Regions from separate parts of the Enterobacter ludwigii genome, predicted to be linked through region 1. Evidence: predicted binding sites of a transcription regulator. Region 1 holds the regulator's gene; each other region holds the start of a gene.

Region 1 (3,129 bases):
GGCGTCACCGTGATGTGGAATTAACGCCCGCCGGGGCATGGTTTTTGAAAGAAGGGCGTTCTGTTATCAAAAAAATGCAGATCACCCGCGAACAGTGTCAGCAGATCGCTAACGGCTGGCGAGGACATCTTTCCATTGCCGTGGATAACATCGTAAAACCGGAACGTACCCGGCAAATGATTGTCGATTTCTATCGCCATTTCTCGGATGTCGAATTGCGGGTATCCCAGGAAGTGTTTAACGGCGTATGGGATGCGCTGGCAGATGGCAGGGCAGAGATGGCGATCGGTGCCACGCAGGCGATTCCGGTTGGAGGACGCTTTGCCTTTCGCGACATGGGCATGCTCAGCTGGAAATGTGTGGTGGCAAGCGATCATCCGCTGGCTGACCTGGACGGGCCGCTCAGCGACGAAACGCTCCGTAACTGGCCCTCGCTGGTGCTGGAAGATACCTCGCGTTCGTTGCCCAAACGCATTACCTGGCTGCTGGATAACCAGCGACGGGTGGTTGCGCCGGACTGGGAATCCTCAGCAACATGCCTCAGCGCAGGGCTGTGCGTTGCCATGGTCCCTGGCCATTTTGCGCGGCCCCGAATCGACACCGGTGAATGGGTTGAACTGACGCTGGAAAATCCTTTTCCGGATGCGGCCTGTTGCCTCACCTGGCAACAAAATGATGTGTCGCCCGCAATGGCCTGGCTGCTGGATTACCTGGGAGACAGTGAGACGCTTAACCGGGAATGGCTACGGGAGCCAGTATAACTGGCCCCGTAAAAGATTAACGACGATAGTCGCGGAACGGACCATCCGCAACGGAACGGCGTTCGATAAGACGCGGGTGAACTTCAATGGACTGAGACTCTTCACGCTTGTTGACGATCCTGTCCATCAGCATATTGAAGGCCGTTTCACCCAGCGAGTCTTTTGGCTGGTGGATGGTGGTCAGCGCCGGGGTAAAGAAGCGCGCGTTGCGCACGTTGTCATACCCGATCACGGAAATGTCCTGCGGCACGCGCAGACCCAGTTCATCGGCGGCACAGAGAGCTCCCATCGCCATAATGTCACCGCCACAGAAAACGGCTGTCGGGCGATGCGACTGTGAGACAATCTGCTGCATTGCGCGGTAACCGGATTCCGGTTCAAAGTCACCCTGCACGATCCAGTTTTCCGGCACGGTAATCAGCGCCTCTTCCATGGCTTTCATAAACCCGGCCAGACGTCCGGCACCGGTGTTGCGCTCCAGTGGACCCGGGATCACACCAATCTCACGGTGACCGCGTTCAATCAGATAACGGCCTGCCATATAGCCGCCTTCAAACGCGTTATCGATGACGGAGTCGGTGAAGTCTGCACGTGCTTCGCCCCAGTCCATGACCACCATAGGAATATGGCGGTACTCTTCCAGCATGGAAAGCACGGACTCCGGATACTCTGAACACATCACCAGCAGGCCATCCACACGCTTTTGCGCCATCATGGAGAGATAAGCGCGCTGTTTTTCAATGCTGTTCCACGCGTTGCCCAGAATCAGGGTATAGCCTTTCTGGAAGCAGTTTTTCTCGACCGCTTCAATGATCTCGGCAAAATAGGCCGCTTCACTGCTGGTTGCCAGCAAACCAATGGATTTGGTGTGATTAACTTTGAGGCTGCGCGCCACCGCACTCGGTGAATAGTGTAATTCTTTGATTGCCGCCCAGACGGCGTTGCGCGTCTCTTCCGCCACAAAGCGGGTTTTGTTAATTACATGTGATACGGTTGTAGTGGAAACGTTTGCGCGTTTTGCTACGTCTTTAATTGTTGCCATTAAATGTCACTCCAGACCATATCCTAAACTCCTGAAAAACTTGAAGGTAAACGTTTGCCTTCTCTCACCCTTATCACGCAATCTTGAATTGCGGCACGCCGGGAAAACGACACAGGACGTCAGGAGGGGGTCAATGGCCGGTACGCTAATAAATTTAGCGTGGAATTTTGTCCTATCTTGATGAAAAGGGGAAGAGCTAAAGTGGTTATCAGTTTAAATCCAGGAAGATTTTTGAACTAAACTGTGTAAAAATGAGCAGGCTCACTTTTCGTGGGGAGATTAAAAGGAGAAAAATTGATGAGCTACGATCTGAAGTTTTCGCTGGTGACCACCGTTATTGTACTGGCTCTGATTGTTGCGGCGGGTCTGACGGCTGCATTGCACTGATTTACACGGAGGGAGAGCTCTCTCCCTCTCAGTTTTCCTGATTGTTACGCCTGCGGCAAAAATCTTTTGCCAATTTGTTAACTTCTCATTTTTTGTGATTGATGTCATGCTTTCGGCTTCTTTGTTCTGTGTCACGACATGACACGGCATCCGGAGTTGACGCATGAAAATCAATTTTCCCCTGCTTGCCCTGGCGATTGGCGCTTTTGGGATTGGCACCACTGAATTCTCCCCGATGGGGTTACTGCCTGTTATCGCCCGGGGCGTGGATGTTTCTATCCCGGCGGCCGGGATGCTCATCAGCGCCTACGCCATTGGCGTGATGGTGGGGGCACCGCTCATGACGCTTCTGCTTTCACACCGCGCGCGCCGCAATGCGCTGATTTTCCTGATGGCGATATTTACGCTGGGCAACGTGCTCTCCGCGATTGCGCCGGATTACACCACCCTGATGTTGTCCCGCATTCTGACCAGTCTTAACCACGGCGCGTTCTTTGGGCTGGGATCGGTTGTGGCCGCAAGCGTGGTGCCAAAACACAAGCAGGCGAGTGCCGTGGCAACCATGTTTATGGGTCTGACGATTGCCAACATTGGCGGTGTACCTGCCGCAACCTGGCTGGGTGAGGCGATCGGCTGGCGCATGTCGTTCCTGGCGACGGCCGTGCTGGGTGTTATCGCCATGGTGGCGTTGTACTTCTCCTTGCCGAAAGGCAGCGCTGGTGAACGTCCTGACGTCCGCAAAGAGCTGTCGGTACTGATGCGCCCGCAGGTGCTCTCCGCGCTGTTGACCACCGTACTGGGGGCGGGCGCCATGTTTACCCTGTACACCTATATTTCACCGGTGTTGCACGATATCACCCACGCAACGCCTCTCTTTGTGACCGCGATGCTGGTGCTGATTGGTGTCGGGTTCTCTATAGGCAACTATCTCGGCGGGAA
Region 2 (3,129 bases), 830 kb from region 1:
ACTCATCCCATTCGGCGCATAACACCGACTGTCTCTGGTAGATAGGGTACTCGTTGCCAGGTTCGTAGATATGGCGATATCGATAGCCATTTTTGGTCCAGGGCGCGGAAATATCGCGCTGGGGGATACGCTGCACCATTTCATTTAACAGCTGCTCCTGCAACGCCTGCTGGCTGGACATGACCTTGCGGCCATAGTCGTTTTCCTCGTGCAGGTAGTCGAGCACTTCTGGCCGGGAACGGGAGTCGTCCCGCAGCCAGTAATAGTTATCTATACGCGTATCGCCATGCGTGGTGATCGCATAAGGAGTACGTCGGGCTTTCGGTGGCATGTCATCATTCTTTTGAGTTTTACACCCTATAAGGTTGGCAAAACCCACGCATGATGCAAGCGAAACATGGCTGCGACGGCGGCAGTTAGCCCTGTAATGCCCGTTTTTGCTCCTGAATATCCTTCTCGATCCCGTCCCGGACATCTTGTGGGATCTTCAGAGCATCACCCAGCGCATTGAGATAGCTGCGCTCCATAAAGTGATCGATATCGATGGCGGCACAGCTCAGAAAATAGAGCTCAAGCGCCTCTTCCTCATTTTTCACGCTTTGCGCCAGACGCTGCGGTTCGAGTGGCTGTTCGATGGCCTGCGCCACCAGCGCTCTGCCCCTTTCTTCGACACCGGCCTCGCGCAGTTGCTGCTCAATCGCCGATCGTTCCTGGTCATCAATGTGCCCGTCGCTTTTCGCCGCGAACACCAGTGCCAGGATGAGCCGTTCGGTACGCAGATCCAGCGGCGAGGTCTGCTCACCAAAGTGGGGTTCGTCGCTGTGCGCGGTCCGCACTCTGTCCTTGTATTTGTTCCACAGTACGGTACCCGCAATAGCGCCGCCGCCCGCCAGCAGCGCGCCGGTACCATACTTTGCCAGTAACTTACGCGAGGATTTATTGGCAACCAGCAGTCCAGCCAGCCCGCCAAGCGCCCCCGGCACCAGGAGTTTGCTCAGCCCCTGCTCGCCGGATGACGACGTTTTCTGCCCCAACATGGATTGCAATTGATTTAGCCAGCCTGACATGGTTTCCCTCACTTAACGGTGAATATGTCTCCCAGCGTAAGCGAGCAGGCGTCAGGAAATGTCTGCCACGGCTAAAGAAGCGCAAATTTCTTGATCGCTCTCGGGCCCTGAACAAGACAGACGCAAACGTTTACGTTTATAATGCGCGCAACTTTTTCAGGGGGATTGTTATGACTCGTTTAGGAACCGCGCTGCGACCTGCGGCGACGCGTGTGATGCTGTTAGGATCGGGCGAACTGGGTAAAGAGGTCGCCATTGAGTGCCAGCGTTTGGGCGTGGAAGTCATTGCAGTGGATCGTTACGCTGACGCACCTGCCATGCATGTCGCCCACCGTTCTTATGTGATCAATATGCTGGATGGCGATGCCCTGCATACGCTCATTACGCAGGAGAAACCAGATTTCGTGGTACCCGAAATTGAAGCCATTGCTACCGATACGCTGATCGCCCTTGAGCAGGAAGGCCAGCGCGTGGTGCCCTGCGCAAAAGCAGCCAAACTCACCATGAACCGCGAAGGCATTCGTCGTCTGGCGGCTGAAGAGCTGGCCTTACCTACCTCAGGCTACCGTTTTGCCGGCGATAAAGCCGCTTTCCTGCAGGCTGTCGACGAAATTGGCTACCCGTGCCTCATTAAGCCCGTCATGAGTTCCTCCGGTAAAGGACAGAGCTTTATCCGCGACAGCAGCACTCTGGATAAAGCGTGGGAGTATGCCCAGCAGGGAGGACGTGCCGGTGCCGGTCGCGTGATTATCGAAGGCGTCGTAAAGTTTGATTTCGAAATCACGCTGCTGACGGTCAGCGCCGTTGATGGCGTCCATTTCTGCGATCCGATTGGCCACCGCCAGGAAGATGGCGACTATCGTGAATCCTGGCAGCCGCAGCAGATGAGCGACCTGGCGCTGGCACGTGCGCAGGAAATTGCCCGTAAAGTGGTTCTGGCGCTGGGCGGTTACGGATTGTTTGGCGTGGAACTGTTTGTCTGCGGCGACGAGGTAATTTTCAGTGAAGTCTCCCCTCGCCCGCACGATACCGGGATGGTCACGCTGATTTCACAGGACCTTTCTGAATTCGCCCTGCATGTGCGCGCTTTCCTCGGCCTGCCCGTTGGCGGCATTCGTCAGTACGGCCCGGCGGCTTCGGCGGTGATCCTGCCGCAATTAACCAGCCAGAACGTCACCTTTGATAACGTCGAAGGGGCTATGGGTGCAGGCTTGCAGGTTCGACTGTTCGGGAAACCGGAGATTGACGGCACGCGCCGCCTTGGCGTGGCGCTAGCGACCGGTGAAAACGTGGATGAGGCTGTGGCAAGAGCCAAAACAGCCGCCGCGAACGTGAAGGTTGCAGGATAAAAAAACGGGCCAGCAGGCCCGTTTTTCATACTGTCTTCGCTTACTGCTTCGCGCCTTCAACCGCTTCGCGAGCCAGTTTAGTGATGCGATCCCAGTCGCCTGCTTCCAGCGCATCCGCAGGAACCAGCCATGAACCGCCGATGCACAGGACACTTTTTAGCGCCAGGTAGTCACGGTAGTTTGCCGGAGAGATACCGCCCGTCGGGCAGAAGCGAACCTGAGAGAATGGACCCGCAATAGCCTGCAGCGCTTTGGTGCCGCCGTTAGCTTCAGCCGGGAAGAATTTGAACTCTTTCAGGCCGTAATCCATACCCATCATCAGTTCAGATACGGTGCTGATACCCGGGATCAGAGGGATCGTGCCTTCGGTTGCAGCTTTCAGCAGCGGCTCGGTCAGGCCAGGGCTGATAGCGAACTGCGCGCCCGCTTCGGTCACGTCAGCCAGCTGCTGTGCGTTCAGTACGGTACCCGCACCGATGATCGCGTCCGGCACTTCTTTGGCGATAGCGCGAATAGCGTCCATCGCGCAGGCGGTACGCAGGGTCACTTCCAGAACACGAACACCACCCGCGACCAGGGCTTTCGCCATCGGGACAGCATGTTCCAGCTTGTTCACCACGATTACCGGCACGACAGGGCCAGTGGTCAGGATTGCTTCTGCACTTGTTTTCCAGTTTTTCATCAGAGTTTTCTCTCGCCAGATCGATAAAATC
Region 3 (3,129 bases), 2.0 Mb from region 1:
CAACCAGGACAGCGAGCTGGCGAAGCGCGTTATCGAAGGTGATAAAAACGTCAATATGATGGAAGTCGCCATTGATGAAGCCTGCGTGCGTATTATCGCCAAGCGTCAGCCAACGGCGAGCGACCTGCGTCTGGTTATGGCGATCATCAAAACCATCGCCGAGCTGGAGCGTATTGGTGACGTTGCGGATAAAATCTGCCGCACCGCGCTGGAGAAATTCTCTCAGCAGCACCAGCCACTGCTGGTGAGCCTCGAGTCGCTGGGTCGTCATACCGTGCAGATGCTGCATGACGTCCTGGATGCCTTTGCGCGTATGGATCTGGACGAAGCGGTACGTATCTACCGTGAAGACAAAAAGGTCGACCAGGAGTATGAAGGCATCGTGCGTCAGCTGATGACCTACATGATGGAAGACTCCCGTACGATCCCAAGCGTCCTGACCGCGCTGTTCTGCGCGCGCTCAATTGAGCGTATCGGTGACCGTTGCCAGAACATTTGCGAATACATCTTCTACTTCGTGAAAGGACAGGATTTCCGTCACGTTGGCGGCGATGAGCTGGACAAGCTGCTGGCGGGTAAAGATCCGAAAGAGTGATGCGCTAATATGCCCGGTGCTGCTGCGCTTACCGGGCCTGCGAGCGCTATAGGCCGGATAAGCGTCAGCGCTATCCGGCTTTTTTTAGCGAGTAATATTCCACCCGCGAGCCTTCCACAATTCTGGCAGCTGCGCCAGATCGGTGAAGGTCGTCACTTTTGGATGATCTATCGGTTTGTTGTGCGGATCGGCGCAGAAGTAAAACACCTCCATACCCGCATCAATCCCCGACTGCGCTCCCGCAGAAGAGTCATCCACCAGAATGCAGTTCGCCACGTTAACATTCATCGCTTTTGCTGCATGGAACATCAACGCCGGGTCTGGCTTCCAGCGCTGGATATCGTAGCCGCTGAACAGTTTTTCCGGGAAGTGGTGCAACATTTCAAGCTTACCCAGCGAGTGCTGCATTTTGCTGACCGGACCGTTCGAGACCACGCAGATGGGCACCGTCATCGCATCCAGAAGCGCATTCGCCCCGGCAATGACCTCCAGCTCGGAGTCGAAGAGGCGTGCGACCTCGGCGCGGTAGACCGGCTCCAGATCTGCTTTTGCCAGATCCACACCGTGCTCTTCGTTAATGATGTCGATGATCTCGTAGAGCTTCACGCCTTTAAAGCGTTTAAACACCTCTTCGAGATCCAGCGTAATGCCAAATTCCCTGAACATGGTCACATACGCGCGGGAACAAATGACCTCACTGTCGACCAGCGTACCGTCGCAGTCGAAAAATACCGCTTCAATTCCGGACATGCCTTTCCCTTTTTACAAGTTTAACGTTTACGTACGGCAGTTTAATGAGACGCAATCGTTGCCGTATAAGCAAAATCAATGAAAAAAGTATCTTGTAACCGCCACTATTGTCGCATTTTGGTATAGGATAGCGACGAATTTTCCCTCCTTGTTCGGAAATTGATGATGAGTCAACAACACACTACCCAGACATCTGGTCAGGGTCTGCTTGAGCGCGTGTTTAAACTGCGTGAGCACGGCACAACGGCACGCACCGAAGTGATCGCCGGTTTCACCACCTTCCTGACGATGGTCTATATCGTTTTTGTTAACCCACAAATTCTGGGCGTTGCTGGCATGGACACCAGCGCCGTCTTCGTGACCACCTGTCTGATCGCTGCGCTGGGCAGTATCCTGATGGGTGTGTTCGCTAACCTGCCCGTGGCGCTGGCCCCGGCAATGGGTCTGAACGCTTTCTTCGCGTTCGTGGTCGTCCAGGCGATGGGCCTGCCATGGCAGGTCGGCATGGGCGCTATCTTCTGGGGCGCGGTTGGCCTGCTGTTGCTGACCATTTTCCGCGTACGTTACTGGATGATAGCCAATATTCCGGTGAGCCTGCGCGTGGGCATTACCAGCGGTATTGGTCTGTTTATCGGCATGATGGGTCTGAAAAACGCAGGCGTTATCGTGGCTAACCCGGACACGCTGGTGAGCATCGGTCACCTGACCTCGCACAACGTGCTGCTGGGCGTGCTGGGCTTCTTTATCATCGCTATCCTGGCCTCGCGCAATATTCATGCGGCCGTGCTGGTTTCCATCGTGGTCACCACGCTGCTGGGCTGGATGCTGGGCGATGTGCAGTACAAAGGGATTGTCTCCGCGCCACCGAGCGTGTCTACCGTCATTGGGCACGTCGATCTGGCAGGCTCCCTGAACCTGGGTCTGGCGGGCGTGATTTTCTCCTTCATGCTGGTTAACCTGTTTGACTCCTCCGGTACGCTGATTGGCGTGACCGACAAAGCCGGCCTGGCGGATGAGAATGGGAAATTCCCGCGCATGAAGCAGGCGCTGTTTGTTGACAGTGTCTCCTCTGTCACCGGCGCGTTTATCGGTACATCGTCTGTTACCGCTTACATTGAATCCTCTTCAGGTGTCTCTGTGGGTGGCCGTACCGGTCTGACGGCGGTTGTGGTGGGTATCCTGTTCCTGCTGGTGATCTTCCTGTCGCCGCTGGCGGGCATGGTGCCTCCGTATGCAGCAGCCGGCGCGCTGATCTACGTGGGGGTGTTAATGACCTCCAGCCTGTCGCGCGTGAAGTGGGATGATTTAACCGAAGCGGTGCCTGCGTTTATTACCGCGGTGATGATGCCGTTCAGCTTCTCGATCACCGAAGGTATCGCGCTGGGCTTTATCTCCTACTGCGTCATGAAGATTGGTACCGGTCGCTTCCGCGACCTCAGCCCGTGCGTCATCATTGTGGCGCTGCTGTTTGTGCTGAAGATTGTTTTTATTGATGCCAAATAAACAGAAAGCCCTTTTCGTTGAAAAGGGCTTTTGTGTTTGCGCCCTCTTCCTGTGGGAGAGGGCCAGAGTGAGGGTGTCAGGCTACGTTTAAGCTTTCACTCGCTTAATATAATCACCAAACGCGGTCAGTTGGCCAGAAAGATGGTCACGCGTACTTTGATCCACCACTTCACCCGTCTGCGGGTCGACCTTGTTCTGAATCACGCCCCCCATAAATTCCGGTTTGTTCATTACCATCGCATCCAGGAAGACCAGGATCTGACGCAGATGGTACTGGCAGC
Region 4 (3,129 bases), 1.6 Mb from region 1:
GGCGTTGGACAGACCGCCCGCGCCTACGTCGTGAATAAAGAGGATGGGGTTGGCATCACCCAACTGCCAGCAGCGGTCAATGACCTCCTGGCAACGGCGTTCCATCTCCGGGTTATCACGCTGTACGGATGCAAAATCGAGATCTGCATCAGACTGACCGGAGGTCATAGAGGAGGCAGCCCCGCCGCCCAGGCCGATGTTCATTGCCGGGCCACCCAGAACGATCAGCTTCGCACCGACTACGATCTCGCCTTTTTGCACGTGATCGGCGCGAATGTTACCGATCCCGCCAGCCAGCATGATCGGTTTGTGATAGCCGCGCAGCTCTTCGCCGTTGTGGCTCTCCACTTTCTCTTCGTAGGTACGGAAGTAACCGTTTAGCGCAGGACGTCCAAATTCATTGTTGAACGCCGCCCCGCCCAGTGGGCCTTCGGTCATGATATCCAGCGCGGTCACAATACGTTCCGGCTTGCCGAAATCTTCTTCCCACGGCTGTTCAAAGCCCGGGATGCGCAGGTTGGAGACGGAGAAACCGACCAGACCGGCTTTTGGTTTAGCACCCCGTCCGGTTGCGCCTTCGTCGCGGATTTCCCCGCCAGACCCGGTCGCCGCACCCGGCCACGGCGAGATCGCCGTCGGGTGGTTATGCGTTTCGACTTTCATCAGGATATGCGCCGGCTCCTGATGGAAATCATAGCGCCCTGCTTCGCGATCGGCGAAGAAGCGGCCCACGTCAGAACCTTCCATCACCGCGGCGTTGTCTTTGTAGGCAGACAGCACGTGGTCAGGCGTTTTTTCCATGGTGTTTTTGATCATTTTGAACAGCGACTTCGGCTGCTCTTCACCGTCGATAATCCAGTCGGCGTTGAAAATCTTGTGACGGCAGTGCTCAGAGTTTGCCTGAGCGAACATGTAAAGTTCGATGTCGTTCGGGTTGCGGTTCAGCTTAACAAACGCATCCTGCAGGTAGTCAATTTCGTCTTCTGCCAGTGCCAGACCGAGACGCAGGTTGGCGTCAATCAGCGCCTGACGGCCCTGCCCTAGCAAATCGACGCTCTGTACCGGCGCAGGCTGATGGTGGGAGAAGAGTTTCTGCGCATCGTCCAGAGAGGCAAAGACACTCTCCATCATGCGGTCGTGCAGCTCAGCGGCAACGGTTTGCCACTGCGCATCGGTCAGGGTAGAGGCTTCAACGTAGTACGCCACGCCGCGCTCCAGACGGTTAATCTGGTTCAGACCACAGTTGTGGGCGATGTCGGTGGCTTTGGAAGACCAGGGGGAGATGGTGCCTGGACGAGGCGTCGCAAGGATCAGTTTGCCGGTTGGCGTATGGCTGCTCAGGCTTGGACCATATTTGAGCAGGCGTTCCAGCTGTACTCGCTCCTCTGCATTCAGGGGTGCATTCAGGTCAGCAAAATGGACATACTCAGCGTAAATATTGCTTACCGGAAGGTCGGCTGCCTGAAAACGTGCCAGCAGTTTATTGATACGGAAGGCAGACAGTGCAGGCGAACCACGCAGAATTTCCATCATAAGTCTCTCGTCTTCGAAGCGCCGGGGCGCTTACAGTGTGCGCAAGGGGGGAAAACGGGCGTCATTATAGAGAATCCTGAGCGTCGACGAAACCGTTTGCGTCGAAATAAAATCAACGTTTACGTTTAACAATAGATGTGACCTCTCTCTCTAATTTGTTGCCAAGTGGCGTAACTTTACGCAAAATGCCGCTCATTCAATGGCAAACCTTATTCTTAACATGGCTACAGCATACTGAGGCACCCGGCGTCGCAGAGAATTAACTAATTGAAAAAATTAAAGATTAATTATCTGCTCATCGGCATTGTAACGTTGCTGCTGGCAGTGGCCCTCTGGCCTTCCATCCCCTGGTTCGGTAAAGCCGAAAACCGTATCGCCGCCATACAGGAGCGGGGGGAATTGCGCGTCAGTACCCTCAACTCGCCGCTGATTTACAGCGACATTAACGGCAAAACGATTGGCCTGGATTATGAACTGGCGCAGCAGTTTGCCGACTATCTTGGCGTGAAGCTCAAAATTACCGTCCGTCAGAATATCAGCCAGCTGTTTGATGACCTGGATAACAACGATGCCGATATCCTTGCGGCCGGGCTGGTGTACAACAGCGAGCGCAGCAAGAACTATCAGCCAGGCCCAACCTACTACTCCGTTTCGCAACAGCTGGTCTACCGGGTCGGGAGCCTGCGCCCGCGAACGCTGGCGGCGATTAATGCACAACAGTTGACCATCGCCCCGGGTCACGTCGTGATTGACGATCTGCGTGAGCTCAAGGAGAAGAAATTCCCGGACCTGAGCTGGACCGTTGATCCTAAGCTCGGTACGACTGAGCTACTGGACCAGGTAAAAGATAAAAAACTGCCCTACACCATCGCTGATTCGGTCGCGATCAGCCTTTTCCAGCGCGTGCACCCCGAAATCGCGGTGGCGCTGGACGTGACAGACGAACAGCCGGTGACCTGGTTTAGCCAGCTTGATGACGATCAGACCCTCTCTGCGGCGATGCTCGATTTCTTCAACACCATCAATGAAGACGGTACGCTGGCGCGTCTGGAAGAGAAATACCTCGGCCACGGTGACGATTTTGATTACGTCGACACCCGAAGCTTCTTGCGCGCAGTCGATAGTGTGCTGCCAGACCTGCAGCCGTTATTTGAGAAGTATGCCCAGGAGATCGACTGGCGATTACTGGCAGCGATCTCTTATCAGGAATCCCACTGGGATACTCAGGCCACCTCGCCTACTGGCGTTCGCGGCTTAATGATGCTCACTAAAAATACCGCTCAGAGCCTTGGGCTGACTGACCGTACCGATGCAGAACAGAGCATCAGCGGCGGCGCACGGTATCTGCAGGATATGATGGGCAAAGTGCCGGAGACGGTGCCTGAAGAGGAACGGATCTGGTTTGCGCTGGCAGCCTACAACATGGGTTACGCGCACATGCTTGACGCGCGCGCGCTGACGGCGAAAACGAAAGGTAACCCGGACAGCTGGTCAGACGTAAAACAGCGCCTGCCGCTGCTGAGCCAGAAGCCGTGGTACAACAAGCTGACCTACGGTTACGCCCGCGGGCATGAAGCCTACGCCTACGTGGAAAAT

Evidence for each region. The regulator PurR, encoded in region 1, represses purine synthesis genes. The targets are predictions, from matches to a motif close to CANGCAAACGTTTGCNTG.
Region 2: a site for PurR is predicted at 1,187-1,204, ahead of purT (formate-dependent phosphoribosylglycinamide formyltransferase). Genes of this name have one in related genera too.
Region 3: a site for PurR is predicted at 1,394-1,411, ahead of BH714_RS15160 (NCS2 family permease). Genes of this name have one in related genera too.
Region 4: a site for PurR is predicted at 1,619-1,636, ahead of purL (phosphoribosylformylglycinamidine synthase). Genes of this name have one in related genera too.

The regions. Positions count from the first base shown of each region.
Region 1 is NZ_CP017279.1:1,211,550-1,214,678, forward strand. It holds gene punR (DNA-binding transcriptional activator PunR) at 1-761, shown strand, start outside; gene purR (HTH-type transcriptional repressor PurR) at 778-1,803, opposite strand; gene cydH (cytochrome bd-I oxidase subunit CydH) at 2,101-2,190, shown strand; gene BH714_RS05810 (MFS transporter) at 2,354-3,129, shown strand, end outside.
Region 2 is NZ_CP017279.1:2,042,092-2,045,220, forward strand. It holds gene ptrB (oligopeptidase B) at 1-331, opposite strand, end outside; gene BH714_RS09620 (tellurite resistance TerB family protein) at 417-1,067, opposite strand; gene purT (formate-dependent phosphoribosylglycinamide formyltransferase) at 1,238-2,416, shown strand; gene kdgA (bifunctional 4-hydroxy-2-oxoglutarate aldolase/2-dehydro-3-deoxy-phosphogluconate aldolase) at 2,457-3,098, opposite strand.
Region 3 is NZ_CP017279.1:3,223,579-3,226,707, forward strand. It holds gene phoU (phosphate signaling complex protein PhoU) at 1-595, shown strand, start outside; gene yieH (6-phosphogluconate phosphatase) at 680-1,345, opposite strand; gene BH714_RS15160 (NCS2 family permease) at 1,511-2,848, shown strand; gene BH714_RS15165 (NADPH-dependent FMN reductase) at 2,936-3,129, opposite strand, start outside.
Region 4 is NZ_CP017279.1:2,798,343-2,801,471, forward strand. It holds gene purL (phosphoribosylformylglycinamidine synthase) at 1-1,533, opposite strand, end outside; gene mltF (membrane-bound lytic murein transglycosylase MltF) at 1,801-3,129, shown strand, end outside.